Linked DNA regions of Streptomyces venezuelae. The protein of the gene in region 1 binds, or shares a complex with, the protein of each later gene. Links are inferred from orthologs where the notes say so. Each region holds a gene or a part of one and is shown on either strand. Other genes may lie near its edges. The genes, in order: secY and secG.

Region 1 (14,439 bases):
CCGAGCTCTTCGAGGCCGGCGTCAAGGTCGACGTCACCGGCAAGAGCAAGGGCAAGGGCTTCGCCGGTGTCATGAAGCGCCACAACTTCCGTGGTGGCAAGGCGTCGCACGGTGCCCACCGCGTGCACCGCAAGCCCGGCTCCATCGGTGGCTGCGCCACTCCGGGTCGTGTCTTCAAGGGCATGAAGATGGCCGGTCGCATGGGCAACGAGCGTGTGACCACCCAGAACCTGACCGTCCACGCCGTTGACGCCGAGAAGGGTCTGCTGCTCATCAAGGGCGCCGTCCCCGGCCCCAACGGTGGCCTCGTCCTGGTCCGCACCGCGGCCAAGGGGGTTTGAGGAACCGATGAGCACCATTGACATCCTTTCGCCGGCAGGCGACAAGGCCGGGACCGTCGAGCTCCCCGCGGAGATCTTCGGCGCCAAGGTCAGCGTTCCGCTGATCCACCAGGTCGTCGTCGCGCAGCTGGCCGCGGCCCGTCAGGGCACGCACAAGACCAAGAGCCGTGGCGAAGTCCGCGGTGGTGGCAAGAAGCCTTACCGCCAGAAGGGCACCGGCCGCGCCCGTCAGGGTTCGACCCGCGCCCCGCAGTTCGCCGGTGGTGGCGTCGTGCACGGTCCCGTGCCGCGTGACTACTCGCAGCGGACCCCGAAGAAGATGAAGGTCGCCGCCCTCCGCGGTGCCCTCTCGGACCGGGCCACCCACTCCCGCATCCACGTCGTCACCGGCGTGGTCGAGGGTGGCATCTCCACCAAGGCCGCCAAGACGCTGTTCGGCAAGATCTCGGAGCGCAAGAACCTGCTCCTGGTCGCCGAGCGCTCCGACGAGGCCGCGTGGCTGTCCGCTCGTAACCTGCCCCAGGTGCACATCCTGGAGCCGGGCCAGCTCAACACGTACGACGTGATCGTCTCCGACGACGTGGTCTTCACCCAGGCCGCCCTCGAGTCCTTCGTGTCTGGCCCCCAGACCGCTGAGACCGAAGGGAGCGACGCCTGATGACTGACGCCGTCGTCACCAGCAAGACCTTCTCGGACCCGCGCGACATTCTCGTCAAGCCGGTTGTCTCGGAGAAGAGCTACGCCCTGCTGGACGAGAACAAGTACACGTTCATCGTCGCGCCTGGCTCCAACAAGACCCAGATCAAGCAGGCCGTCGAGGCGGTCTTCTCGGTCAAGGTCACCGGGGTCAACACGATCAACCGCCAGGGCAAGCGCAAGCGCACCAAGGCCGGTTTCGGTAAGCGCAAGGACACCAAGCGCGCCATCGTGACCCTTGCCGAGGGCAACCGTATCGACATCTTCGGCGGTCCGACCGCCTAAGGGCGGTCTGGATCGTCCGGAATCGGACGAGGACTGAGAAATGGGAATCCGCAAGTACAAGCCGACTACGCCGGGCCGTCGTGGCTCTTCCGTAGCCGACTTCGTCGAGATCACGCGGTCCACGCCGGAGAAGTCGCTGGTCCGCCCCCTGCACAGCAAGGGCGGCCGTAACAACACCGGTCGGATCACGGTTCGACACCAGGGTGGCGGCCACAAGCGCGCCTACCGGGTGATCGACTTCCGTCGTCACGACAAGGACGGCGTGCCGGCGAAGGTCGCTCACATCGAGTACGACCCCAACCGCACCGCGCGCATCGCGCTGCTCCACTACGTGGACGGCGAGAAGCGCTACATCATCGCCCCCAAGGGTCTGACGCAGGGTGACCGCGTCGAGAACGGCCCCGGCGCGGACATCAAGCCCGGCAACAACCTGGCTCTCCGCAACATCCCGGTCGGTACCACGATCCACGCGATCGAGCTCCGTCCCGGTGGCGGCGCCAAGTTCGCGCGCTCCGCTGGCGCCTCCGTGCAGCTGCTGGCGAAGGAGGGCACGATGGCCCACCTTCGTATGCCGTCCGGTGAGATCCGTCTCGTCGACGCCCGCTGCCGCGCCACCATCGGCGAGGTCGGCAACGCCGAGCAGTCGAACATCAACTGGGGCAAGGCCGGCCGTAAGCGCTGGCTGGGCGTTCGCCCGACCGTTCGCGGTGTGGCGATGAACCCGGTCGACCACCCGCACGGTGGTGGTGAGGGCAAGACCTCCGGTGGTCGCCACCCGGTCTCCCCGTGGGGTCAGAAGGAGGGTCGTACTCGCTCGCCGAAGAAGGCTTCGAGCAAGTACATCGTCCGCCGCCGCAAGACGAACAAGAAGCGCTAGGAGCGGGTTTAGATGCCGCGCAGTCTCAAGAAGGGACCCTTCGTCGACGGCCACCTCGTCAAGAAGGTGGACGCCCAGAACGAAGCCGGTACCAAGAACGTCATCAAGACCTGGTCCCGTCGCTCGATGATCATCCCGGCCATGCTCGGCCACACGATCGCGGTGCACAACGGCAAGACCCACATTCCGGTGTTTGTCACCGAGTCGATGGTCGGCCACAAGCTCGGCGAGTTCTCGCCGACGCGCACCTTCCGGGGTCACGTGAAGGACGACCGGAAGTCGAAGCGCCGCTAGTAGCGGGGTGGAATGACCATGACAGACACTGGAAGGACAACCATGGAAGCCAGGGCCCAGGCGCGGTACATCCGCGTCACGCCCATGAAGGCCCGCCGAGTGGTGGACCTTATCCGTGGCATGGACGCCACGGAGGCTCAGGCGGTCCTGCGTTTCGCCCCGCAGGCCGCGAGCGTGCCGGTTGGCAAGGTGCTGGACAGCGCCATTGCCAACGCTGCACACAACTACGACCACACTGACGCCTCTTCGCTGGTCATCAGCGAGGCGTACGTCGATGAGGGCCCGACCCTGAAGCGGTTCCGTCCGCGTGCTCAGGGCCGTGCATTCCGGATCCGTAAGCGGACCAGCCACATCACCGTGGTCGTCAGCAGCAAGGAAGGAACCCGGTAATGGGCCAGAAGGTTAACCCGCATGGGTTCCGGCTCGGCATCACCACGGACTTCAAGTCCCGCTGGTACGCCGACAAGCTGTACAAGGACTACGTCAAGGAAGACGTCGCCATCCGTCGGATGATGACGTCCGGCATGGAGCGCGCCGGCATCTCGAAGGTTGAGATCGAGCGCACCCGTGACCGCGTGCGGGTGGACATCCACACCGCGCGTCCCGGCATCGTCATCGGCCGCCGTGGCGCCGAGGCCGACCGCATCCGCGGTGACCTCGAGAAGCTCACGGGCAAGCAGGTCCAGCTGAACATCCTCGAGGTCAAGAACCCCGAGATGGACGCTCAGCTGGTTGCTCAGGCCGTTGCCGAGCAGCTCTCCTCCCGCGTCTCCTTCCGTCGCGCCATGCGTAAGAGCATGCAGGGCACGATGAAGGCCGGCGCCAAGGGCATCAAGATCCAGTGTGGCGGTCGTCTCGGCGGCGCCGAGATGTCCCGCTCGGAGTTCTACCGCGAGGGTCGTGTGCCGCTGCACACGCTCCGCGCGAACGTGGACTACGGCTTCTTCGAGGCCAAGACGACCTTCGGTCGCATTGGCGTCAAGGTCTGGATCTACAAGGGCGACGTCAAGAACATCGCCGAGGTCCGCGCCGAGAACGCTGCGGCCCGTGCGGGTAACCGCCCGGCCCGTGGTGCCGGCGCTGGCGACCGCCCGGCCGGCCGTGGTGGCCGTGGTGGCGAGCGTGGCGGCCGCGGCCGCAAGCCGCAGCAGTCGGCTCCGGCCGCCGAGGCCCCCAAGGCCGAGGCTGCCGCCGCTGCTCCGGCTGAGAGCACCGGAACGGAGGCCTGACCGAAATGCTGATCCCCCGTAGGGTCAAGCACCGCAAGCAGCACCACCCCAAGCGCTCGGGTATGAGCAAGGGTGGTACGCAGGTTGCGTTCGGCGAGTACGGCATTCAGGCCCTCACGCCGGCGTACGTGACGAACCGCCAGATCGAGGCTGCTCGTATCGCGATGACCCGCCACATCAAGCGTGGCGGCAAGGTCTGGATCAACATCTACCCGGACCGTCCCCTGACGAAGAAGCCCGCCGAGACCCGCATGGGTTCCGGTAAGGGTTCTCCGGAGTGGTGGATCGCGAACGTCAAGCCGGGTCGGGTGATGTTCGAACTGTCCTACCCGAACGAGAAGATCGCGCGCGAGGCCCTGACCCGTGCGGCCCACAAGCTGCCGATGAAGTGCAAGATCGTTAAGCGCGAAGCAGGTGAGCTGTGATGTCGGCCGGTACCAAGGCGTCCGAGCTGCGCGAGCTGGGCAACGAGGAGCTTCTCAACAAGCTCCGCGAGGCCAAGGAAGAGCTGTTCAACCTCCGCTTCCAGGCGGCGACGGGCCAGCTCGAGAACCACGGCCGGCTCAAGTCCGTCCGTAAGGACATCGCCCGGATCTACACCCTGATGCGTGAGCGTGAGCTGGGCATCGAGACGGTGGAGAACGCCTGATGAGCGAGAGCAACGTGACTGAGAAGACCGAGCGCAACGCTCGCAAGGTCCGCGAGGGCCTGGTCGTCAGCGACAAGATGGACAAGACCGTCGTCGTCGCTGTCGAGGACCGCGTCAAGCACGCGCTGTACGGCAAGGTCATCCGCCGTACGAACAAGCTCAAGGCTCACGACGAGCAGAACGCTGCCGGCATCGGCGACCGCGTCCTCCTGATGGAGACCCGGAAGCTGTCGTCGACGAAGCACTGGCGCGTCGTCGAGATCCTCGAGAAGGCCAAGTAATTCTTGAAGGGGTAACCCTTCGAGTTCGTTCCGCCAGGCTCGGCCGGGGCTTCCTAGAAGCCCCGGCCGGGAACCGGCAGACAATCAGGAGATAGACGTGATCCAGCAGGAGTCGCGACTGCGTGTCGCCGACAACACTGGTGCCAAGGAGATCCTTTGCATCCGTGTTCTCGGTGGCTCGGGTCGCCGCTACGCGGGCATCGGTGACGTCATCGTCGCCACCGTCAAGGACGCGATCCCCGGTGGCAACGTGAAGAAGGGTGACGTCGTCAAGGCGGTCATCGTTCGCACCGTCAAGGAGCGCCGCCGCCAGGACGGCTCGTACATCCGCTTTGACGAGAACGCCGCTGTCATTCTCAAGAACGACGGCGACCCTCGTGGCACCCGTATCTTCGGCCCGGTCGGCCGTGAGCTGCGCGAGAAGAAGTTCATGAAGATCATCTCGCTCGCGCCGGAGGTGCTGTAAGCATGAAGATCAAGAAGGGCGACCTGGTCCAGGTCATCACCGGTAAGGACAAGGGCAAGCAGGGCAAGGTCATCACGGCCTTCCCCCGCGAGAACCGCGTCCTCGTCGAGGGTGTCAACCGGGTCAAGAAGCACACCAAGGCCGGCCCGTCGCAGGCCGGTGGCATCGTCACGACCGAGGCTCCGGTCCACGTCTCCAACGTCCAGCTGGTCGTGGAGAAGGACGGCAAGAAGGTCGTCACGCGTGTCGGTTACCGCTTCGACGACGAGGGCAACAAGATCCGCGTTGCCAAGCGGACGGGTGAGGACATCTGATGGCTACCACCACTCCGCGTCTCAAGACGAAGTACCGCGAGGAGATCGCGGGCAAGCTGCGTGAGGAGTTCTCGTACGAGAACGTCATGCAGGTTCCCGGCCTCGTGAAGATCGTGGTCAACATGGGTGTCGGCGACGCCGCCCGTGACTCGAAGCTGATCGACGGTGCGATCCGCGACCTGACCACGATCACCGGTCAGAAGCCGGCCGTCACCAAGGCTCGCAAGTCCATCGCGCAGTTCAAGCTGCGTGAGGGCCAGCCGATCGGTGCGCACGTCACCCTCCGTGGCGACCGCATGTGGGAGTTCCTGGACCGCACCCTGTCGCTCGCGCTTCCGCGCATCCGCGACTTCCGTGGTCTGTCCCCCAAGCAGTTCGACGGGCGTGGCAACTACACCTTCGGTCTCACGGAGCAGGTCATGTTCCACGAGATCGACCAGGACAAGATCGACCGTGTCCGGGGTATGGACATCACCGTGGTGACCACGGCGACCAACGACGCTGAGGGCCGTGCCCTTCTCCGTCACCTCGGCTTCCCGTTCAAGGAGGCGTAAGCGAGATGGCGAAGAAGGCTCTCATCGCGAAGGCTGCCCGCAAGCCCAAGTTCGGCGTGCGCGGCTACACGCGCTGCCAGCGCTGTGGTCGTCCCCACTCCGTGTACCGCAAGTTCGGCCTGTGCCGCGTGTGCCTCCGTGAGATGGCTCACCGTGGCGAGCTGCCGGGCGTGACCAAGAGCTCCTGGTAATCCCCTAGTTGGGATGACCGGAGTCTCTCGGTAAGCACTGGGTTGGCGGACGCCTGCCCCCTCATGGCTTAGGCTTGTGGGGTTGGGCGTCCGCCGCCCGTACGACTTACTACGCCGTAGGTCCCCGCGCCGCACCCGTCCCGCCCCTGTGTGGGGAGAGGGATGGCGCATACAGGAAACCCCGGCGAGAGAGGCCGAAGGCCAATTCATGACCATGACTGATCCGATCGCGGACATGCTGACTCGTCTGCGTAACGCGAACTCGGCATACCACGACTCCGTGACGATGCCGCACAGCAAGATCAAGTCTCACATCGCGGAAATCCTCCAGCAGGAGGGCTTCATCACGGGCTGGAAGGTCGAGGACGCCGAGGTCGGCAAGAACCTCGTCCTCGAGCTCAAGTTCGGTCCGAACCGTGAGCGCTCCATCGCGGGCATCAAGCGGATCTCGAAGCCCGGTCTCCGGGTTTACGCGAAGTCCACCAACCTGCCGAAGGTCCTCGGCGGCCTGGGCGTGGCGATCATCTCCACGTCCCACGGTCTCCTGACCGGCCAGCAGGCAGGCAAGAAGGGCGTAGGTGGGGAAGTCCTCGCCTACGTCTGGTAGTCGGGAAAGGAAGGAAAGCTCATGTCGCGTATTGGCAAGCTGCCTATCCCGGTTCCCGCCGGCGTGGACGTCACCATCGATGGCCGCACGGTCACGGTGAAGGGTTCCAAGGGCACCCTGAGCCACACCGTCGCCGCTCCGATCGAGATCGTTAAGGGCGAGGATGGCGTGCTCAACGTCAACCGTCCGAACGACGAGCGTCAGAACAAGGCCCTCCACGGCCTGTCCCGCACGCTGGTGGCCAACATGATCACCGGTGTGACCCAGGGTTACGTGAAGGCGCTCGAGATCAGCGGTGTCGGTTACCGCGTCGCCGCGAAGGGCTCCAACCTGGAGTTCCAGCTCGGCTACAGCCACCCGATCCTGGTCGAGGCGCCCGAGGGCATCTCGTTCAAGGTCGAGTCGCCGACCAAGTTCTCGGTCGAGGGCATCGACAAGCAGAAGGTCGGCGAGGTCGCCGCCAACATCCGCAAGCTTCGCAAGCCCGACCCCTACAAGGCCAAGGGCGTGAAGTATGCGGGTGAGGTCATCCGCCGCAAGGTCGGAAAGGCTGGTAAGTAAGCCATGGCATACGGTGTGAAGATCGCCAAGGGTGACGCCTACAAGGGTGCCGCCAAGAAGCGCCGCCACATCCGCATCCGCAAGAACGTGTCGGGTACGGCGGAGCGTCCGCGCCTCGTCGTGACGCGTTCCAACCGCGGTATCACCGCTCAGGTCATCGACGACCTCAAGGGCCACACCCTTGCGTCTGCGTCGACCCTGGACGCGTCGATCCGCGGCGGCGAGGGTGACAAGTCCGCGCAGGCCAAGCAGGTCGGTTCCCTGGTCGCCGAGCGCGCCAAGGCCGCCGGTGTCGAGGCTGTCGTGTTCGACCGTGGTGGCAACAGGTACGCCGGGCGCATTGCCGCTCTGGCTGACGCCGCCCGCGAAGCCGGGCTGAAGTTCTAAGCCCCGGTTCCGGGACTAACGGACGTAACAGAGAGAGGTAATCCAATGGCTGGACCCCAGCGCCGCGGAAGCGGTGCCGGTGGCGGCGAGCGGCGGGACCGGAAGGGCCGCGACGGTGGCGCTGCCGCCGAGAAGACCGCGTACGTTGAGCGCGTTGTCGCGATCAACCGCGTCGCCAAGGTTGTCAAGGGTGGTCGTCGCTTCAGCTTCACCGCGCTCGTCGTGGTGGGTGACGGTGACGGCACCGTAGGTGTCGGTTACGGCAAGGCCAAGGAAGTTCCCGCGGCCATCGCCAAGGGCGTCGAGGAAGCCAAGAAGAACTTCTTCAAGGTTCCCCGCATCCAGGGCACCATCCCGCACCCGATCCAGGGCGAGAAGGCGGCCGGCGTTGTCCTGCTGAAGCCTGCTTCCCCCGGTACCGGTGTTATCGCCGGTGGCCCGGTGCGCGCGGTGCTCGAGTGCGCCGGCGTTCACGACATCCTGTCGAAGTCGCTCGGCTCCGACAACGCGATCAACATCGTGCACGCGACCGTGGAGGCCCTCAAGGGCCTGCAGCGTCCCGAGGAGATCGCGGCTCGCCGTGGTCTGCCCCTCGAGGACGTCGCTCCCGCGGCTCTGCTCCGTGCGCGTGCTGGGGCGGGTGCGTAATGGCTCGCCTCAAGGTCACGCAGACGAAGTCGTACATCGGCAGCAAGCAGAACCACCGCGACACCCTGCGCTCGCTTGGCCTCAAGAAGGTCAACGACGTGGTTGTCAAGGAGGACCGCCCCGAGTTCCGCGGCATGGTGCACACCGTCCGCCACCTCGTGACGGTCGAGGAGGTTGAGTAAAATGGCGGAGAACAGCCCGCTGAAGGCCCACAACCTCCGTCCCGCCCCCGGCGCCAAGACTGCCAAGACCCGTGTTGGTCGTGGTGAGGCGTCGAAGGGTAAGACGGCCGGTCGTGGTACCAAGGGTACGAAGGCCCGTTACCAGGTTCCGCAGCGCTTCGAGGGTGGGCAGATGCCCCTCCACATGCGTCTGCCGAAGCTCAAGGGCTTCAAGAACCCGTTCCGCACCGAGTTCCAGGTCGTGAACCTGGACAAGCTCGGCGCTCTCTACCCCGAGGGTGGAGAGGTCACGGTGGCCGACCTGGTCGCCAAGGGCGCGGTTCGCAAGAACAGCCTCGTCAAGGTGCTCGGCACCGGCGAGATCACCGTGGCGCTGCAGGTTTCGGTTGACGCCGTCTCCGGCTCCGCCAAGGAGAAGATCGCCGCCGCTGGTGGCACCGTCACCGAGCTCGTCTGAGTCCGGTAGACAGTACTGAAGAAGCCCGGCCGGTTCCCTCTCGGGGGAGCCGGCCGGGCTTCTTCGTGTGCGGCGGAGGATCAGGCCGCGGCCGAGGTGAGGCCGCGGGCCTTGAGGCAGGCCTGGAGCCGGCTCTCGACCTCCAGCTTGGCCAGCACGTGCGTCACGTACATCTTCACCGTGGCCTCCTTGATCCCCAGGGAACTCGCGATGCGGTGATTGCTCATCCCGTCGGAGAGCAGATCCAGCACCTGTTGCTCCCGGGGAGTCAGCTGCGGGAACCGCATGCGGAATTCGGTCAGTTCCTCCGTCATGTCGCGGGGGAAGTACGTGAAGCCCGCGAGCGCCGCGGACAACGCGCGGTTGAAGTCCTCGGGCGTCGCCGTGTCGGGCAGGAACCCGTGGAGACCCGCCGAGACGCTGGACGGGGTGATCCGGGTCCGCGCCGGATGGCCGACGGAGATGAAACGGACCACGTGATCCCCTGCCCTGGGCCCGAGGACGGTGGTCAGGTCGTCCTCAGGCGAGTCGGCCGTGCTGAGCAGGACGAGATCCGGGGCGGCGCGGTCGACCGCCTCGGCCAGGCCGTCGAAGGTACAGGTGCTGATCGTCTTCACGTACGAGAATCGCTGGACGATCTGGATGAGGCCGAGCGTGCGGGTCGGGCTGTCATCGGCGACAAGGACATGGGCATGTGCATGGCGTTGCGTGCTCATTTCCCCCACTTCGCGATCGCGGCAGGGGGCGGCGCTGCGTTCCCCCGCCGTCGCCCCCCTGGGTGATCACGACTGTAGCCACGCCGATTGCACATGCACAGCGACTTTGAGCAGTACCTGATGTTCCGGTTCAGCGCGCCCCGGTGGAAGGGCGACAGTTCTGCCAGCCCGGCTTCCAGTCGGGGAAGGTGGGGTGCTCACTCGTCCGGGTACCGCTGATCGTGGAGCCGATCGAGCCGTCCGGTCCCTTGATCTCGACGATGCGGTGGGGATACGTGCCGCCGAGGTCGGTGTAGGTCATGAGCATCATGCCCGTCGGCGTCTCCCACCGGCTCGCGCCGCCGGCGATCTTCTTCGCCTCGCGGGGCACCTCGCGCGGTCCGAAGTACCCCGTCAGGATCACGTCCAGGCTGTCCGGCTTCGGTGCGGGGGTGGCCTCGTCCCCGGTCGTACACGACTCCCGGTTCCGCAAGGTGATGGACTCGGGGCGGTCGGCACTCCAGAGGCGCTCCTCGGTCAGCCGCCCTTCGAAAGTGATCACGAAGCGGAGTCTGCTCACCGCGTCGCCCCGGTGCTCGGCATACATCTCCACCCTGCGGTGCGTCGTCACGGACTGGTCGGCGTCCATCGGGGCCGCCTCCGTGAACTCGATCCGGGTGACGGCCGCCCCGGCCTCCGCACCGGCCCGGCCGTCGTCAGCTGCGTTCCCTCCCGCGTCGGGGGCGCCGACGGTGGCGGCCACGATCGTGGCCGCCACCGCGGCACAGCCCGCGAGGGCCATCCGTACGTGCTTCACGTCAGCAGGTGAACCGGCGTTCCGAGCTGGTGGCCCAGCCGACCCGGGCCGGGCTGCCACCGCGGACGGAGCCCTTCGTGCGGTACGTGAACGTGCCCTTGCCCTGGCACTTCCACTGGAGGTAGCTCATGCCGCGGTTGCCGACCCACTCCGTGCCGGCGATGCGGTTCCAGCCGTCCCAGCGGTGGTACTGGAGCAGCGCGGTGTTGTACCAGCCGCTGCAGTTGTTCACGGTCCTGTACTTGCCGCGGGCGTGGTCGCTCACGCCTGTGGGTGAGACGTTCTCCTTCCACGGTGTGTACACCGCCAGGTAGCAGCCGGCGGCCGCGGCCTGCGGTGCGGCGGCCACCGTCGTGGCGACCGCGGGAGCGGGGCTGGGCGCGGCGGGCCGGGCGGCGGCGGTGCCGGCGCCCATCAGGAGAGCGGCGCCCACGGCGGTCGCGACGGTGAGTGAGGTCTTCACAGGTGTTCCCCCAGAAGTGGGATCGACGGGTATCGGGCCGGTCCGGCAGGTCGGTCCGGAACGGCTGGATCAGTCTTCTGGGGGCGGGGCGCGGTGTCAGGACGGCTCTTGGTCGGAGCGGGGGGCAGACCAAAGTCGACCGCCCGGCACGGGGAGGGCGGCTCCCGCCGGGATACCTCCCAAAAGGGGCATCCCCGGTTGGTCGTTCCTAGGGGGGCATGGTCGCCGGTAAGGTGGCGTGCACTGTCTAGACTCCGTGCGGTATGCCCGCACGGGCTCGATGACCGATACCCAATCGTCGAACCTCAAGACCGTCACCCTTGACGCATAGCGCGGGGGTCGCAGGAGGCACCGTGCTCACCGCGTTCGCCCGGGCGTTCAAGACGCCCGACCTGCGCAAGAAACTGCTCTTCACGCTCGCCATCATCGTGCTGTACCGCCTCGGCGCGCACATCCCGGTGCCCGGCGTCAAATACGAGGCTGTTCAGCAGTGTGTCAAGCAGGCCAGCGAGGGCAACAACAGCCTGTTCGGCCTGGTCAACATGTTCAGTGGCGGGGCGCTGCTGCAGATCACCATCTTCGCGCTCGGCATCATGCCGTACATCACGGCGAGCATCATCCTGCAGCTGCTGACCGTCGTGATCCCGCGTCTGGAGGCCCTCAAGAAGGAGGGTCAGTCCGGCACCGCCAAGATCACGCAGTACACGCGGTACCTGACGATCGCCCTCGCCGTCCTCCAGGGCACGGGTCTCGTGGCCACGGCCAAGAGCGGCGCGCTCTTCAGTGGCTGTGCCGTCGCCGACCAGGTCGTGCCCGACCAGTCGATCTTCACGATCGCCACGATGGTCATCACGATGACCGCGGGTACCGCCGTCGTCATGTGGCTCGGTGAGATCATCACCGACCGCGGCATCGGCAACGGCATGTCGATCCTGATGTTCATCTCGATCGCCGCCGGCTTCCCGGCCGCCCTGTGGAAGATCAAGGTCGAGGGCGAGTTGGCCGGCGGCTGGATCGAGTTCGGCACGGTGATCCTCGTCGGCTTCGCGATGGTGGCCCTCGTGGTCTTCGTCGAGCAGGCCCAGCGGCGCATCCCGGTGCAGTACGCGAAGCGCATGATCGGCCGGCGCTCCTACGGCGGTACGTCCACTTACATCCCGTTGAAGGTGAACCAGGCAGGTGTGATTCCTGTCATCTTCGCGTCGTCGCTGCTCTACATCCCGGCCTTGATCGCGCAGTTCTCGAACTCCACCGCGGGGTGGAAGACCTGGATCGAAGCCCACTTCGTCAAGGGTGACCACCCCTACTACATCGCTACGTACTTCCTCCTGATCGTGTTCTTCGCCTTCTTCTACGTGGCGATCTCGTTCAACCCCGAGGAAGTTGCCGACAACATGAAGAAGTATGGTGGCTTCATCCCGGGTATCCGGGCTGGTCGACCTACTGCCGAGTATCTGAGCTACGTGCTCAACCGGATCACTTGGCCGGGCTCGCTGTACTTGGGTCTGATCGCTCTTGTGCCGACGATGGCGTTGGCAGGCTTCGGTGGCGCCAATGCCAACTTCCCCTTCGGTGGGACGAGCATCCTCATCATCGTGGGTGTGGGGCTGGAGACCGTGAAGCAGATCGAGAGCCAGCTCCAGCAGCGCAATTACGAAGGGTTCCTCCGCTGATGCGAATCGTCCTCGTCGGACCGCCCGGGGCCGGCAAGGGTACGCAGGCCGCGTACCTTGCCAAGAACCTGGGTATCCCGCACATCTCCACGGGTGACCTGTTCCGTGCCAACATCTCGCAGGGCACGGAGCTGGGTGTGGAGGCGCAGTCGTACATGAAGGCCGGCCAGCTCGTGCCGGACTCCGTGACGATCGGGATGGCCAAGGACCGCATGGAGCAGCCGGACGCCGTCAACGGCTTCCTGCTCGACGGATTCCCGCGCAACGTGGCCCAGGCCGAGGCTCTCGACGAGATCCTCAAGGCGGGGCACGTCCAGCTGGACGCGGTCCTGGACCTGGAGGTCCCCGAGGACGAGGTCGTGAAGCGGATCGCGGGTCGCCGCATCTGCCGCAACGACTCCTCTCACGTGTTCCACGTGACGTACAACGCACCGGAGACCGCGGGCGTCTGCGACGCCTGTGGTGGTGAGCTCTACCAGCGCGACGACGACTCCGAGGAGACCGTCCGCCGGCGCCTGGAGGTCTACCACACGGAGACCGAGCCGATCATCGACTACTACCGGGCGCAGAACCTGGTCGAGACGATCTCGGCGCTCGGCAAGGTGGACGAGGTCACCGCGAAGGCGATGGCCGCGCTCAAGAAGTAACCCCGGTTCGTTCGATACGGCCGCGGTGCCCCTCGGGGGCGCCGCGGCCGTATCGTTGTTCTGTTCCCCGTACTCGAAGAAAGGCCGCGGCCACGATGGTGCAGATCAAGACCCCCGAGCAGATCGCGAAGATGCGCGAGGCGGGGCTGGTCGTCGCCGCCATCCACGCGGCGACCCGTGAGGCGGCCGTGCCGGGCGCCACGACCCGGGACCTCGACGAGGTCTCGCGGAAGGTCATCGCCGAGCACGGCGCGAAGTCGAACTTCCTCGGGTACGGCGGCTTCCCCGCGACGATCTGCACCTCGGTGAACGAGGTCGTCGTCCACGGCATCCCCGACGACAAGACCGTCCTGAAGGACGGCGACATCATCTCCATCGACGCGGGCGCGATCGTGGACGGCTGGCACGGTGACGCGGCCTACACGGCGTTCGTGGGCACCGGGCACGCGCCCGAGCTCGTCGAGCTCTCCCGGGTGACGGAGGAGTCGATGTGGGCCGGTATCGCGGCGATGAAGCTGGGCAACCGGCTCGTCGACATCTCGAAGGCCATCGAGACGTACATCAAGCGCCAGCCCCGCCCCTCGGTCGGCGAGCACAGCCTCGGGCGGTACGGGATCGTCGAGGACTACGGCGGCCACGGCATCGGCACCGAGATGCACATGGACCCGCACCTGCTGAACTACGTCTCCCGCAAGCGCGGCAAGGGCCCGAAGCTGGTCCCCGGCCTCTGCCTGGCGATCGAGCCGATGGTCTCCCTGGGCACCCCGCACACCGAGGTCCTCAAGGACGACTGGACGGTCGTCACGACGGACGGCACCTGGTCCTCGCACTGGGAGCACTCGATCGCCCTCACCGAGGAGGGCCCGCTGGTCCTGACGGCGGTCGACGGCGGCAAGGCGAAGCTGGCGGAGCTGGGTGTGACGGCGGCGCCGGACCCGCTGGCGTAGTCGGACCTCCGCCCATCGGCGGACGGAGTCCGGCGCAGCGGGCCGAAGCTTGTGAGGCGCCCTTGGCGCCGAGCCCGCGAGGGCTGCGTCGGGGGTGGGCCGGCGGTAGGGCGAAGCCGGCGGAGCTGGGTGTGACGGCGGCGCCGGACCCGCTGGCGTAGAGCCGGCGTCAACGTTC
Region 2 (14,499 bases), 3.1 Mb from region 1 along the record:
TGGAGTTCGTGCTCCCCGTCGACGTCCTGGTCTCGCCCGAGTTCCCGGACCTCAAGACCAAGGCTCCGGCCAACCCGACCACGGTCGCCGCGAACGCCATCCCGGCGGACGAGGAGGGCCTGGACATCGGTCCGGAGACCCGTAAGCTCTACGCCTCGAAGCTCGCCGACGCCGGCACCGTCTTCTGGAACGGTCCGATGGGCGTCTTCGAGCACCCCGACTACGCCGAGGGCACCAAGGCCGTCGCCCAGGCGCTCGTCGACTCCCCGGCCTTCACGGTCGTCGGCGGTGGCGACTCCGCCGCCGCCGTGCGCACGCTGGGCTTCGACGAGAAGGCATTCGGCCACATTTCGACCGGCGGCGGCGCCTCCCTCGAGTACCTCGAGGGCAAGACGCTGCCCGGCCTCGCCGCACTGGAGGACTGACCCCTAAATGAGCACTCGCACCCCGCTGATGGCGGGCAACTGGAAGATGAACCTCAACCACCTCGAGGCCATCGCCCACGTCCAGAAGCTCGCCTTCGCCCTGACCGACAAGGACTACGACGCCTGTGAGGTCGCGGTCCTCGTCCCCTTCACCGACCTGCGGTCCGTCCAGACCCTGATCGACGGCGACAAGCTCAAGATCAAGTACGGTGCCCAGGACCTGTCGGCGCACGACGCCGGTGCCTACACCGGTGAGATCTCGGGCTCGATGCTGGCCAAGTTCAAGTGCGCCTACGTGGCCGTCGGCCACTCCGAGCGCCGCCAGTACCACGCCGAGAACGACGAGGTCTGCAACGCCAAGGTGAAGGCCGCCTTCAAGCACGGCGTGACCCCGATCCTCTGCGTCGGCGAGGGCCTGGACATCCGCAAGGCGGGCAACCAGGTCGAGTACACCCTGGCCCAGATCGACGGCGGCCTGAAGGACGTCCCGGCCGAGCAGGCCGAGACCATCGTGATCGCCTACGAGCCGGTGTGGGCCATCGGCACCGGCGAGGTCGCCACCCCCGAGGACGCGCAGGAGGTCTGCGGGGCGATCCGCGGCCGTCTCGCGGAGCTGTACACGCAGGAGCTGGCCGAGAAGGTCCGCATCCAGTACGGCGGCTCGGTCAAGGCCGGCAACGTCGCCGCGATCATGGCGCAGCCGGATGTCGACGGCGCTCTGGTGGGCGGCGCGGCGCTGGACGCCGACGAGTTCGTCAAGATCGTGCGCTTCCGCGACCAGTGACCTCACCGGTGAGTATGCGGTAGCGGAGTTACGTCGTACCCTTGCGGGGGTCGGGCAGGTGCCCGGCCCCCGTCCGTATAAGTCCGAGGAAGTTGGTCCAGCCGTGGTTATGGGGTTCTCGATCGCCCTGATCGTCTTCAGCGCGCTGCTGATGCTGCTCGTGCTGATGCACAAGGGGAAGGGCGGCGGCCTCTCCGACATGTTCGGTGGCGGCATGCAGTCGTCCGTCGGTGGCTCCTCGGTCGCCGAGCGCAACCTTGACCGGATCACGGTTGTGGTCGGTCTGCTCTGGTTCGCCTGCATTGTGGTACTTGGCCTTCTGATGAAGTTGGACGGGTAACTCCAATCACTGGACGCGCGTTGGGCCTTACGTAGACTGGGGCATCTTCGAGCACCATCACGCAGGGAGTTACGACCGTGGCAAGTGGCAACGCGATCCGGGGAAGCCGGGTCGGAGCGGGGCCGATGGGCGAGGCCGAGCGGGGCGAATCGGCGCCGCGCGCCCGCATCTCCTTCTGGTGCTCGAACGGGCACGAGACGCAGCCGAGCTTCGCCAGCGACGCGGCGATCCCGGAGACCTGGGACTGCCCACGGTGCGGCTTCCCGGCAGGTCAGGACCGGGACAACCCGCCGGACCCGCCGCGCACCGAGCCGTACAAGACTCATCTCGCCTATGTGCGGGAGCGGCGCAGCGACGCGGACGGCGAGGCGATCCTCGCCGAGGCGCTGGCCAAACTGCGCGGCGAGATCTGAGCGTGGTGTGACGATGTGACGAACGGGCCTTGTCCGCGAACCGAGTTCGCGGACAAGGCCCGTTCCGTCGTCCCCGGGCCGCCGGCATTCTCGCCCGCCGCGTCGCCGAGCGGACCGGACCGGACCTGACGGATACGCGCCGTGGCCCTCGCCGGGGCGTGCGGACCACTTCGTGCTCGCCATAGCGTCGTCGGCCCCTCTGATCAATTAGGTTGGAGGGGCAGCGGGGCAGACATACGAGAAGAAGTGGGCGATGTCCGAGATGAACAACGAAGGCCGCACCAGGCTGAACCGGCTGCCCGAGTGGGCCGCCCTCGGCAAGCACCGTGAGCAGCTGGGCGACACCCACCTGCGCGAGCTCTTCGCCGCGGACCCGGCCCGCGGCACCGACCACACCCTGCGGGTCGGCGACCTCCACCTGGACTACTCCAAGCACCTCGTCACCGACGAGACGCTGACCCTGCTGCGCGAACTCGCCGCCGCCACCGGCGTGGCCGAGCTGCGCGACGCCATGTTCCGCGGCGAGAAGATCAACACCACCGAGGACCGCGCGGTCCTCCACACCGCGCTGCGCGCCCCGCGAGAGGCCGTGATCGAGGTCGACGGGGAGAACGTCGTCCCCGGTGTCCACGCCGTCCTCGACAAGATGGCCGCCTTCTCCGACAAGGTCCGGGCGGGCGAGTGGACCGGCCACACCGGCAAGCCCGTCAAGAACATCGTGAACATCGGCATCGGCGGCTCCGACCTCGGCCCCGCCATGGCCTACGAGGTCCTGCGCTCCTTCACCCAGAGGGACCTGACGCTGCGTTTCGTCTCCAACGTCGACGGCGCCGACCTCCACGAGGCCGTCCGCGACCTCGACCCGGCCGAGACCCTCTTCATCGTCGCCTCGAAGACCTTCACCACCATCGAGACGATCACCAACGCCACCTCCGCCCGCGACTGGCTCCTGGCCGGTCTCGGAGCCGGCCAGGAGGCCGTCGCCAAGCACTTCGTGGCCCTCTCGACCAACGCCGAGAAGGTCGAGCAGTTCGGCATCGACACCACGAACATGTTCGAGTTCTGGGACTGGGTCGGCGGCCGCTACTCCTACGACTCGGCCATCGGCCTCTCCCTGATGATCGCCATCGGCCCCGAGCGCTTCCGCGAGATGCTCGACGGCTTCCACCTCGTCGACGAGCACTTCCGCACCGCCCCGCCCGAGGAGAACGCGCCGCTGCTGCTCGGCCTCCTCGGCGTCTGGTACGGCGCGTTCTTCGACGCCCAGTCCCACGCCGTACTGCCGTACTCCCACTACCTGTCCAAGTTCACCGCCTACCTCCAGCAGCTCGACATGGAGTCCAACGGCAAGTCCGTGGACCGCGAGGGCAACCCGGTCGACTGGCAGACCGGCCCCGTCGTCTGGGGCACCCCCGGCACCAACGGGCAGCACGCCTACTACCAGTTGATCCACCAGGGCACCAAGGTCATCCCGGCCGACTTCATCGGCTTCGCCCGGCCCGTCGCCGACCTGCTTCCCGGCCTCGTCGCCCAGCACGACCTGCTGATGGCCAACTTCTTCGCCCAGACCCAGGCACTCGCCTTCGGCAAGACGCCCGAGGAGGTACGGGCCGAGGGGGTCCCCGAGGAGCTCGTCCCGCACAAGACCTTCCAGGGCAACCACCCGACCACCACGATCCTGGCCGACGCGCTCACCCCGTCCGTCCTCGGCCAGCTGATCGCGCTCTACGAGCACAAGGTCTTCGTCCAGGGCGCCATCTGGAACATCGACTCCTTCGACCAGTGGGGCGTCGAACTCGGCAAGGTCCTCGCCAAGAAGATCGAGCCGGTCCTGACGGGTGCCGACGGGGTCCGGGGCGGCGAGCAGCTCGACAGCTCGACCGCCGGGCTCGTCTCGGCCTACCGCGCGTTGCGCGACCGGGGCTGATCGCATGAGGGGGGAGAACGCGGTGCGGCTGCGGCCGCCCAGGAACGCCGTGGACGAGCGGGCCGTCGCCTGGTGGCGGAGCCAGCTCCTGGTGACCACCGCCGTGCCGGTGGTGGTCCTCGCCGTCCTCGGCGCGCTCATCGGGCCGGCCCGGCTCTGGCTGCTGCTCGCGGCCGGGGCCGTCGCGGCCCTGGGTCTCGGCTGCGCCGCGTTCTTTCCCGCATGGTGGTTCCGGGTTCACCGCTGGGAAGTCACCGACGAGGCCGTCTACGTCCGCACCGGGGCTCTGTGGCAGGAGTGGCGGATCGCCCCGATGTCCCGGATCCAGACGGTCGACACCGTACGTGGCCCGCTGGAGCAGCTCTTCCGGCTCGGCACGGTCACGGTGACCACCGCCTCCTCGAAGGGCGCCCTACGGATCGAGGGCCTCGACCACGAGCTCGCCGCCGAACTCGGCGAACGGCTCACGGCCCTCACCCAGGCCACCCCCGGGGACGCCACATGAACGGGCCCGGACCCGGCGAGGACTGGCGGCGGCTCGACCGGCGCATGCTGCTGGCCACCGCCGCCGTCCTGTGCGGTGTGGCCGGCGGCGCCGGACTGCCCACGACGGTCGGCCTCGCCGGGTCCAGGCCGCTGTGGCAGGCCCTCGCCTGGGTCCTCGCCGGGGCGCTCCTCCTCGTCCTCGGCGGCACCGCCGCCGACTATGTCCGCTGGCGCCGCACCCGCTACCGGATCGGCCCCGAGCGGGTCGAACTCCACACCGGGCTCCTCCTGATAAAGCGCCGCTCCCTGGCCCGCGAGCGCATCCGCAGCGTCGACCTCACCGCCAACCCCCTCCAGCGCCTCCTCGGCCTCGTCAAGGTCCGCATCGGCACCGGCGAGAGCACCGGCGGCAGCGAGTCCACGCTCGAACTCGACCTGGTCACCCGCGCCGAGGGCGAGCTCCTCCGCCAGGAACTCCTCGCCCGCGCCGCCACCGACCCCGCCGGCCGGCCCGACGACGGCGCCCTCGCGACCGTCGACCCGCGCTGGATCCGCTACGCTCCGCTCTCCTTCGTCGCCCCGGCCCTCGGCGGCGCGGCCGCCGGATCCGTCATGCAGGTCAGCGAGTGGTTCGGCGCCCAGGCCGAGGTCATCGACTGGATAGGGGACCGCTTCCGGGACGTCTCCCTCGCCTGGATGCTCGTCGACCTGGTCCTCGTCGCCACCCTCGTCGGAGCCGTCGGAGCCCTCGGGCTCTGGGTCGAGATGTGGTGGAACTACCGCCTGGAGCGCGAGCCCGGCGGCACCCTGCGCGTCCGCCGCGGGCTCCTCACCGCGCGCTCGGTCTCCATCGAGGAGCGTCGGCTGCGCGGGATCGAGGTCGTCGAGCCGCTCGGGGTGCGCCTGGCCGGGGCCGCCCGCGTCGACGCCGTCGCCACCGGCCTCGCGAAGGACGACGGGGACAAGCACACCGACCTCAAGACCCTGCTGCCGGCCGTGCCCCGGGAGCTCGCCGACCGCGTCGCCGCCCGGGTCCTGCGCGAGCCGGAGCCGCCCACCGGGACGCCGCTCGCCGCCCACCCGGGCGCCGCCCGCACCCGCCGGCTGCGCTGGGCCCTGTGGACCGTGGCGGCCCCGGTCGTCCTCCTCGCCGGCCTCGGGCTCCTCCTCACCCCGGTCCTGCTGTACGTGGCGGCGGGCTGCGCCGTCGTCCTCACCCCGCTCGCCGTGCTCCTCGCCCTCGACGCGTACCGCAGTCTCGGACACGGCGTCACCGGCGACTATCTGGTGACCCGTTCGGGCACGGTCCGGCGCACCACGGTCGCCCTTCAGCGCTCCGGCGTCATCGGCTGGACCGTCAAGCAGTCGTACTTCCAGCGCCGCGCGGGCATCCTCACGCTGACCGCCACGACGGCGGCCGGCGACGGCGCGTACGACATCTACGACGCGGGTGAGAGCCAGGGCCTGACCTTCGCCGCCGAGGCCGTACCCGACCTCCTCGCGCCCTTCATCGAGCCCGTACCGACGCCGGAGGCCCGGTCCACCGAGGGGTGAACCGGGCCTCCGGGGCGTGCGGTCGAACAAGCGGGCGGAATCAGGCGGAAGCCGGCGGGTACAGGCTCCGCGGGAGTTCCGAGGCGGCCGCGGCGTCGAGCAGCCACAGCGTGCGCGAGCGGCCGTAGGCGCCCGCCGCGGGGGCCTGCACCTCGCCCGCGCCCGACAGCGCGATGGCCGCGGCCTTCGCCTTGTCCTCGCCGGCCGCGAGCAGCCAGACCTCCTTGGCCGCCCTGATCGCGGGCAGCGTCAGGGAGACCCGGAGCGGCGGCGGCTTGGGAGCGCCGTGCACCCCGACCACCGTCCGCTCGGTCTCGCGGACCGCCGGCAGCTCGGGGAAGAGCGAGGCCACGTGCGTGTCCGGGCCGACGCCCAGCATCAGCACGTCGAAGGTCGGCACCCCGCCGCCCGCGGTGGCAGCCGCTGATCGAAACGGACCGGGACCCGCGGCGGCGGCCAGCTCCTCCGCGTACGCGGCGGCGGCCGCGTCGACATCGGAGCCGTACGGACCGTCCGAGGCCGGCATGGCGTGCACCCGCGCCGGGTCGAGCGGGACCCGGTCGAGCAGCGCCTCGCGGGCCTGGGTGACATTCCGCTCGGGATCGCCCTCGGGCAGGAAGCGCTCGTCGCCCCACCACAGGTCGAGCCGCGACCAGTCGATCGCGTCCCGCGCGGGCGCCGTACCGAGCGCCGCCAGCAGACCGTTGCCGTTGCGTCCGCCGGTCAGCACCACCGAGGCGGAGCCGCGGGCGGCCTGGGCGTCGACGATCTTCGTGATCAGCCGGGCCGCGGCGGCCTGCGCCATCAGCTCCTTGTCACGGTGGACGACCAGCTGGGGGGTGCTCACTTGGCCGCCGCCTTCCTGGCCGGGGCCTTCTTGGAGGCAGGCTTCGCCGGAGCCGGGGCCGACTCCACGACGGCCTCGGCCGTGGACTCGGGACCGGACTCGGGAGCGGGCTCCGGAGCGACGGTCGCCGCCTCCTCGTCGAGCCGTTCGAGACCGAACTTGAGCGCCGTCGCGTAGGTGTCGTCCGGGTCGAGCCGGCGCAGCTCCTCGGCGATCAGCTCGGCCGTCTCGCGGCGCTTGAGCGCCACGCCCCGGTCGGGCTGACCCTGGATGGAGAGCGTCGCGAGCGAGCCGTCCGGCCGGTCCAGCACGATCGGCCCGGAGCTGGTCTCCATCCGTACGGAGGTGAGACCGGGCCCCGTCGACTTCGAGCGCCGCACCGGCACCTTCAGCCGGTCGGCCAGCCACATCGCGAGCAGTTCGACGCTCGGGTTGAACTCCTCGCCCTCGACCTCGGCCGAGGTGACCTCGCACACGACCTGGTCGAGCGCGGCGGCGAGCATCGAGCGCCACGGCGTGATCCGGGTCCACGAGAGGTCCGTGTCGCCCGGGGTGTACGTCTCCGCCCGCGCCGTCAGCTCCTGGATGGGCTGCTCGGCGGCGTACGTGTCGGTCACCCGGCGCTGGGCGAGCGCGCCCAGCGGGTCGTTCGCCGGGTCGGTCGGCGCGTTCACCGGCCACCAGACGACGACGGGCGCGTCCGGGAGGAGCAGCGGCAGCACCACCGACTGGGCGTGGTCGACGACCTCGCCGTACAGCCGGAGGACAACCGTTTCGCCGGTGCTGGCGTCGGCGCCGAGGCGGACCTCGGCGTCGAGCCGCGCCTTGGCACGGTCCCGCGGGGAGCGCGAGACCCGCTTGATGACGACGAGGGTCCGCGAGGGGTGCTCGCGGGACGCCTCGTTGGCCGCCTTCAGCGCGTCGTAGGCGTTCTCCTCGTCGGTGACGATGACGAGGGTGAGCACCATGCCGACGGCCGGCGTGCCGATCGCCCGCCGCCCGAGCACCAGCGCCTTGTTGATCTTGGAGGACGTGGTGTCCGTCAGGTCGGTCTTCATGGCCTGCGCCAGCTCCGTCCGTCTCGTGCGAGCATCTCGTCCGCCTCGACCGGACCCCACGTCCCGGACTGGTACTGCGCGGGCTTGCCGTGCTTGTCCCAGAACTGCTCGATCGGGTCGAGGATCTTCCAGGACAGCTCGACCTCCTCGACGCGCGGGAAGAGGTTCGAGTCGCCGAGCAGGACGTCGAGGATGAGCCGCTCGTACGCCTCGGGGCTGGACTCCGTGAAGGACTCGCCGTACGCGAAGTCCATCGACACGTCCCGGATCTCCATCTGGGTGCCGGGCACCTTGGAGCCGAACCGCATCGTCACGCCCTCGTCCGGCTGGACCCGGATCACGATGGCGTTCCGCCCGAGCTCCTCGGTCGCGGTGTGGTCGAAGGGGGAGTGCGGGGCGCGCTGGAAGACGACCGCGATCTCGGTGACGCGGCGGCCGAGGCGCTTGCCCGTACGGAGGTAGAAGGGGACGCCCGCCCAGCGGCGGTTGTCGATCTCCAGCTTCACGGCCGCGTAGGTGTCGGTCTTCGACTGGGGGTCGATGCCGTCTTCCTGGAGGTAGCCGACGGCCTTCTCGCCGCCCTGCCACCCGGCCGCGTACTGGCCGCGGACCGTGGACTCGCCCAGGTCCTTGGGGATCTTCACCGCGCCGAGGACCTTGGTCTTCTCGGCGGCGAGCGCGTCGGCGTCGAAGGAGGCGGGCTCCTCCATCGCGGTCAGCGCGAGCAGCTGGAGCAGGTGGTTCTGGATGACGTCACGGGCGGCGCCGATGCCGTCGTAGTACCCGGCCCGGCCGCCGATGCCGATGTCCTCGGCCATGGTGATCTGCACGTGGTCGACGTACGACCGGTTCCAGATCGGCTCGAAGAGGGTGTTGGCGAAGCGGAGCGCCAGGATGTTCTGGACGGTCTCCTTGCCGAGGTAGTGGTCGATACGGAAGACCGCATCGGGCGGGAAGACCTCGTGGACGACCTCGTTGAGCTCCTTGGCGGAGACCAGGTCGTGGCCGAAGGGCTTCTCGATGACCGCACGGCGCCAGGAGCCGTTCTTCTGGTCGGCCAGGCCGTGCTTCTTCAGCTGCTGGACCACCAGCGGGAAGAACTTCGGCGGCACGGAGAGGTAGAAGGCGAAGTTGCCGCCGGTGCCCTGCGCCTTGTCCAGCTCCTCGACGGTGGACTTCAGCTTCTCGAAGGCCTCGTCGTCGTCGAAGTCGCCCTGGACGAACCGCATGCCCTGGATCAGCTGCTGCCACACCTCCTCGCGGAACGGGGTGCGCGCGTGCTGCTTGACGGCCTCGTAGACCTCCTGCGCGAAGTCCTCGTCCTGCCACTCGCGGCGGGCGAAGCCGATGAGCGAGAAGCCCGGCGGCAGCAGGCCGCGGTTGGCCAAGTCGTAGACGGCAGGCATCAGCTTCTTACGGGACAAATCGCCCGTGACGCCGAAGATCACCAGACCCGACGGCCCCGCGATACGCGGGAGCCGTCGGTCTGCGGCGTCACGGAGCGGGTTGGCTCCGTGGACTGCGCTCAAAGTGCTTACGCCTCCGAAGGTGCGAGGCGCGAGAGCTCCGCCTCGGTGGACTTGAGAAGGTCGTTCCAGGACGCCTCGAACTTCTCGACGCCCTCGTCCTCCAGGAGCTGCACGACCTCGTCGTAGCTGATGCCCAGCTTCGCGATGGCCGCCAGCTCCTCACGGGACCGGTCGTACGTGCCGCGCACGGTGTCACCGGCGACCTCGCCGTGGTCGGCGGTGGCCTCCAGGGTGGCCTCCGGCATGGTGTTGACCGTGCCGGGGGCGACCAGGTCCACGACGTACAGCGTGTCCTTGTACGCCGGGTCCTTGACGCCGGTCGAGGCCCACAGCGGACGCTGCTTGTTGGCCTGCGCCTTGTCCAGGGCGCTCCATCGGTCGGAGGAGAAGACCTCCTCGTACGCCTCGTAGGCCAGGCGGGCGTTGGCCAGGGCGGCCTTGCCCTTGAGCGCCTTCGCCTCGTCGGTGCCGATGCCGTCCAGGCGCTTGTCGATCTCCGAGTCCACGCGGGACACGAAGAAGGACGCCACGGAGTGGATCTTCGACAGGTCGAGGCCGCGCTCGCGGGCCTTCTCGAGACCCGCCAGGTAGGCGTCCATGACCGCGCGGTAGCGCTCCAGCGAGAAGATCAGCGTCACGTTGACGCTGATGCCGAGGCCGATGACCTCGGTGATCGCCGGCAGACCCGCCTTGGTGGCCGGAATCTTGATCAGGGTGTTGGGGCGGTCCACCAGCCAGGCCAGCTGCTTGGCCTCGGCGATGGTGGCGACCGTCTCGTGGGCAAGACGGGGGTCGACCTCGATGGAGACCCGGCCGTCCTGGCCGTCGGTCGCCTCGAAGACCGGCCGCAGGATGTCGGCGGCGTCGCGGACGTCCGCCGTCGTGATCATGCGGATGGCCTCGTCGACGGTCACCTTGCGGGCGGCGAGGTCGGCGAGCTGCTGGTCGTAGCCGTGCCCCTCGGAGATCGCCTTCTGGAAGATGGACGGGTTCGTCGTCACACCGACCACGTGGCTCTGGTCGATGAGCTCGGCCAGGTTGCCGGACGTGATCCGCTGACGCGAGAGGTCGTCCAGCCAGATCGCGACGCCTTCGTCGGAGAGGCGCTTGAGAGCGTCTGTCATGAGAGTTGCATCTCCATTAAGTCGTACGTATTCGCGTCAGCGCGCGACGGCGTCGAGAGATTCCCGCGCGGCGGCGACGATCGCCTCCGGCGTGAACCCGAACTCGCGGAAGAGGACCTTCGCGTCCGCCGAGGCACCGAAGTGCTCCAGCGAGACGATCCGGCCGGCGTCCCCGACGTACCGGTGCCAGGTGAGACCGATGCCGGCCTCGACGGCGACGCGGGCCTTGACCGACGGCGGCAGGACGGAGTCCTTGTACGCCTGGTCCTGCTCCTCGAACCACTCGACGGAGGGCATCGAGACCACCCGGGTCGGGACGCCGGCGGCCTGGAGCTGCTCGCGGGCCTCGACGGCCAGGTGCACCTCGGAGCCGGTCGCGATCAGCACGAGCTCGGCGGGGCCGCCCTCGGCCTCGAAGAGCACGTAGCCGCCCTTCGCCGCGTCCTCGTTCGGCGCGTAGGTCGGCACACCCTGGCGGGTGAGGGCGAGGCCGTGCGGGGCGCCCTTGCCGAAGACCTTGGTGTGCCGCTTCATGATCTCGCGCCAGGCGATCGACGTCTCGTTGGCGTCGGCCGGACGGACCACGTTCAGACCCGGGATCGCGCGCAGCGAGGCGAGGTGCTCCACCGGCTGGTGGGTCGGGCCGTCCTCGCCCAGACCGATCGAGTCGTGCGTCCAGACGTACGTCACCGGCAGGTGCATCAGGGCCGACAGACGCACGGCGTTGCGCATGTAGTCGGAGAACACCAGGAAGGTGCCGCCGTAGATCCGCGTGTTGCCGTGCAGCGCGATGCCGTTCATCTCGGCGGCCATCGAGTGCTCGCGGATGCCGAAGTGGATCGTGCGGCCGTACTTGTCGGCCTCCGGAAGCGGGTTGCCCTCGGGCAGGAACGACGAGGTCTTGTCGATCGTCGTGTTGTTCGAGCCGGCCAGGTCGGCCGAGCCGCCCCACAGCTCCGGGACGACCGCGCCGAGCGCCTGGAGGACCTTGCCCGAGGCCGCGCGGGTGGCGACACCCTTGCCGGGCTCGAAGACGGGGAGCTTCTCCTCCCAGCCGGCGGGCAGCTCGTTCGCCTGGATGCGGTCGAACTCGGCGGCGCGCTCCGGGTTGGCCGTACGCCACTCGGCGAGCGACTTCTCCCAGGCGGCGCGGTCCTCACGGCCCCGGTCGCCGAGCGAGCGGGTGTGCGCGATGACCTCGTCGGTGACCTCGAAGGTCTGCTCCGGGTCGAAGCCCAGGACGCGCTTGGTGGCCGCGATCTCCTCGTCGCCGAGCGCCGAGCCGTGCGAGGCCTCGGTGTTCTGCGCGTTCGGCGCGGGCCAGGCGATGATCGAGCGCATCGCGATGAACGACGGGCGCTCGGTCTCGGCCTCGGCGGCGCGGATCGCCGCGTACAGCGCGGCCGGGTCCAGGTCGCCGTTGGACTTCGGCTCGACACGCTGGACGTGCCAGCCGTACGCCTCGTACCGCTTCATCGTGTCCTCGGACACGGCGGTCTCGGTGTCGCCCTCGATCGAGATGTGGTTGTCGTCCCACAGCAGGATCAGGTTGCCGAGCTTCTGGTGGCCGGCGAGCGAGGACGCCTCGGCGGAGATGCCCTCCTGGAGGCAGCCGTCACCGGCGATCGCGTAGATCCGGTGGTCGAACGGCGAGGTGCCGGGGGCGGCCTCCGGGTCGAACAGGCCGCGCTCGTAGCGGGCGGCCATCGCCATGCCCACGGCGTTGGCGACACCCTGGCCCAGCGGGCCCGTGGTCGTCTCGACGGCGGCCGTGTGGCCGTACTCCGGGTGACCGGGGGTCTTGGAGCCCCAGGTGCGGAAGGCCTTCAGGTCGTCCAGCTCGAGACCGAAGCCACCCAGGTACAGCTGGGTGTAGAGGGTCAGGGACGAGTGGCCGGCGGAGAGGACGAACCGGTCGCGCCCGACCCACTCGGGGTCGGCCGGGTCGTGCCGCATCACCTTCTGGAAGAGGGTGTACGCGGCGGGCGCCAGGCTCATCGCCGTACCGGGATGGCCGTTGCCGACCTTCTGTACGGCGTCCGCGGCCAGGATGCGGGCGGTGTCGACGGCCCGCTGGTCCAATTCGGTCCACTCGAGGTCTGTGGTGGTCGGCTTAGTGCTCACCCTGGGTCAGGGCTCCTCTCCACATGTTCTGAAGCCGGTGACTGAGGGTGTACCGGCGGTGTCGAGCCTACCCCCGAAGAAGCCCCCTCTTTTCGTGCGTGGGCCCCTCAAATGAGCGGACAGAGCAAGACTGCCGGTGGCCGTGTGAGTTCGCCTCCCGAGCGGTGTCCACGCCTTGGGACACACCCCTCCAACACGACCCCACCCCCGCGAAGATCGGCGTCTGGGCAACGTCTACAGTGGCGTGGTACGCGCAAGCTTCACCCCGTCTTCATGCGGGGAGCTTGCTGGGAATTTCTCTGTCAGGGGTGTGCGTGACGGCCGTCGAGTCCCGACCCGCAGGGGTCGTCTTGACTCCCAGCCCGGGGGGCCATCGGCCGTTCGGGGCCCGCGTCAAGGCATACGTGGCGCTGACCAAGCCGCGGATCATCGAACTGCTGCTCATCACCACTGTTCCGGTGATGTTCCTCGCCGAACAGGGCGTGCCGAACCTGTGGCTGGTACTCGCCACCTGCTTCGGCGGCTACCTGTCCGCGGGCGGCGCCAACGCGCTGAACATGTACATCGACCGCGACATCGACGCCCTGATGGACCGGACCTCGCAGCGTCCGCTCGTCACCGGCGTGCTCACGCCGCGTGAGGGCCTCGTCTTCGGCCTCAGCCTCGCGGTGATCTCCACGCTCTGGTTCGGCCTGCTGGTCAACTGGCTCTCCGCGGCGCTCTCGCTCGGCGCGCTCCTCTTCTACGTGGTCATCTACACGATGATCCTCAAGCGGCGGACCGCGCAGAACATCGTCTGGGGCGGCATCGCCGGCTGCCTGCCGGTCCTCATCGGCTGGTCGGCCGTGACCAACTCGATGTCGTGGGCCGCGATCATCCTCTTCCTCGTCATCTTCTTCTGGACGCCGCCGCACTACTGGCCGCTGTCGATGAAGGTGAAGGACGACTACGCCCGCGCCGGCGTGCCGATGCTCCCGGTCCTCGCCTCCAACAAGGTCGTGGCCAAGCAGATCGTCGCCTACAGCTGGGTGATGGTCGCCGTCTCGCTGCTCCTCACCCCGCTCGGCTACACCGGCTGGTTCTACACGGCCGTCGCGCTGCTCACCGGCGGCTGGTGGCTGTGGGAGGCGCACGGGCTGCTCAACCGCGCGAAGTCGGGAGCGACCGGCGCGAAGCTCAAGGAGATGCGCCTCTTCCACTGGTCCATCACCTATGTCTCGCTGCTCTTCGTGGCGGTCGCGGTGGATCCCTTCCTCCGCTAGGCCCCTCCGGCGGCGGATTCCGCTCAGATGATTTGCTCGGCCGGCGGCCGGGTCACGTGGGATAGGCCACGTGACCCGGCCGTCGCCAGTAGATCTACCCCTCGGTAGCATCCTTTTCATGGCAGAAACGAAGCAGGAAGAGCGCAAGGCGGCCCGGCTCGCCAAGGAGATCAAGGCCTTCTCCAAGGAGCACGGCGGCACCGAGGGGCACCTCGCGCACATCGGTCAGGCCGGCACCCGGATCGTCCTCGTCGGCACCGACGGCGGCTGGGGCGACCTCGTCGCGCCGAGCTACGAGATCGCGAAGCAGGCCGCCGAGAAGGCCGGTCTGACGCTCCACGAGGAGTTCGACGGCGAGTTCGCCGCGAAGGTCGTCACCGGCCCGTACGAGTGGAGCCGGATGGCCGGTATCCAGATCGGCGGCCCCTCCAACAGCTGAGGCAACAACCTCGCGCGGGGCTCACCCGTTAGGACGTGTGGAGACACGTCCACACAGGGAGCCCCCCGAGATGATCGACACGCCGAGCCTGGTGGACCAGTACTGCCAGGGAGTGCTCCGTACGGAGCTCGGCCTGGGCACCTTCGAGACCCGCCTCGGCGCGCACCTCGGCGACCGGCGCGGCGCT

Evidence for each region.
Region 2: the proteins of secY (region 1) and secG are in contact, whole or in part, in a crystal structure (PDB 5AWW), measured with the Thermus thermophilus proteins. The link is inferred for Streptomyces venezuelae from one-to-one orthologs. Residues at the interface, in WP_096411648.1 of Thermus thermophilus: Leu14, Gln16, Arg17, Phe20, Ile34, Pro35, Pro37, Ile72, Arg108, Arg109, Asn112, Gln113, Arg116, Ile117, Ile120, Pro145, Gly146, Trp147, Phe152, Phe155, Val156, Val159, Thr160, Val162, Ala163, Gly164, Ala166, Leu167, Trp170, Glu173; in WP_223903268.1 of Thermus thermophilus: Tyr5, Ile9, Tyr12, Leu13, Ala16, Leu19, Val20, Val23, Leu24, Gln26, Glu27, Pro28, Gln30, Gly31, Ala32, Asp34, Leu35, Met36, Gly37, Gly38, Ser39, Ala40, Asp41, Leu42, Phe43, Ala45, Arg46, Val48, Tyr53, Thr56.

The regions. Positions count from the first base shown.
Region 1 is NZ_CP029194.1:3,511,078-3,525,516, reverse strand. The notes cover bases 10,635-13,507. They hold secY (preprotein translocase subunit SecY), read left to right. Parts: upstream 10,635-11,347; coding sequence 11,348-12,667; downstream 12,668-13,507. Other genes in these bases: map (type I methionyl aminopeptidase), read left to right, coding at 13,410-13,507; DEJ46_RS15580 (adenylate kinase), read left to right, coding at 12,667-13,314; DEJ46_RS15590 (hypothetical protein), read right to left, coding at 10,635-10,994. Outside these bases: rplC (50S ribosomal protein L3), read left to right, coding at 1-341; rplD (50S ribosomal protein L4), read left to right, coding at 349-999; rplW (50S ribosomal protein L23), read left to right, coding at 999-1,322; rplB (50S ribosomal protein L2), read left to right, coding at 1,363-2,199; rpsS (30S ribosomal protein S19), read left to right, coding at 2,212-2,493; rplV (50S ribosomal protein L22), read left to right, coding at 2,536-2,883; rpsC (30S ribosomal protein S3), read left to right, coding at 2,883-3,722; rplP (50S ribosomal protein L16), read left to right, coding at 3,728-4,147; rpmC (50S ribosomal protein L29), read left to right, coding at 4,147-4,371; rpsQ (30S ribosomal protein S17), read left to right, coding at 4,371-4,652; rplN (50S ribosomal protein L14), read left to right, coding at 4,750-5,118; rplX (50S ribosomal protein L24), read left to right, coding at 5,121-5,432; rplE (50S ribosomal protein L5), read left to right, coding at 5,429-5,986; DEJ46_RS15640 (type Z 30S ribosomal protein S14), read left to right, coding at 5,992-6,177; rpsH (30S ribosomal protein S8), read left to right, coding at 6,386-6,784; rplF (50S ribosomal protein L6), read left to right, coding at 6,806-7,345; and 8 more genes. UniProt on the Bacillus subtilis protein: The central subunit of the protein translocation channel SecYEG. Consists of two halves formed by TMs 1-5 and 6-10.
Region 2 is NZ_CP029194.1:6,598,364-6,612,862, forward strand. Bases 1-2,933 are described here. They hold secG (preprotein translocase subunit SecG), read left to right. Parts: upstream 1-1,318; coding sequence 1,319-1,549; downstream 1,550-2,933. Other genes in these bases: DEJ46_RS30135 (phosphoglycerate kinase), read left to right, coding at 1-425; tpiA (triose-phosphate isomerase), read left to right, coding at 433-1,209; DEJ46_RS30150 (RNA polymerase-binding protein RbpA), read left to right, coding at 1,627-1,962; pgi (glucose-6-phosphate isomerase), read left to right, coding at 2,225-2,933. Also shown: more of pgi, read left to right, coding at 2,934-3,889; DEJ46_RS30160 (PH domain-containing protein), read left to right, coding at 3,894-4,394; DEJ46_RS30165 (PH domain-containing protein), read left to right, coding at 4,391-5,929; pgl (6-phosphogluconolactonase), read right to left, coding at 5,970-6,776; glucose-6-phosphate dehydrogenase assembly protein OpcA, read right to left, coding at 6,773-7,834; zwf (glucose-6-phosphate dehydrogenase), read right to left, coding at 7,831-9,363; tal (transaldolase), read right to left, coding at 9,369-10,487; tkt (transketolase), read right to left, coding at 10,524-12,611; DEJ46_RS30195 (heme o synthase), read left to right, coding at 12,926-13,873; DEJ46_RS30200 (hypothetical protein), read left to right, coding at 13,992-14,312; DEJ46_RS30205 (amidohydrolase family protein), read left to right, coding at 14,383-14,499. UniProt on the Bacillus subtilis protein: Involved in protein export. Participates in an early event of protein translocation.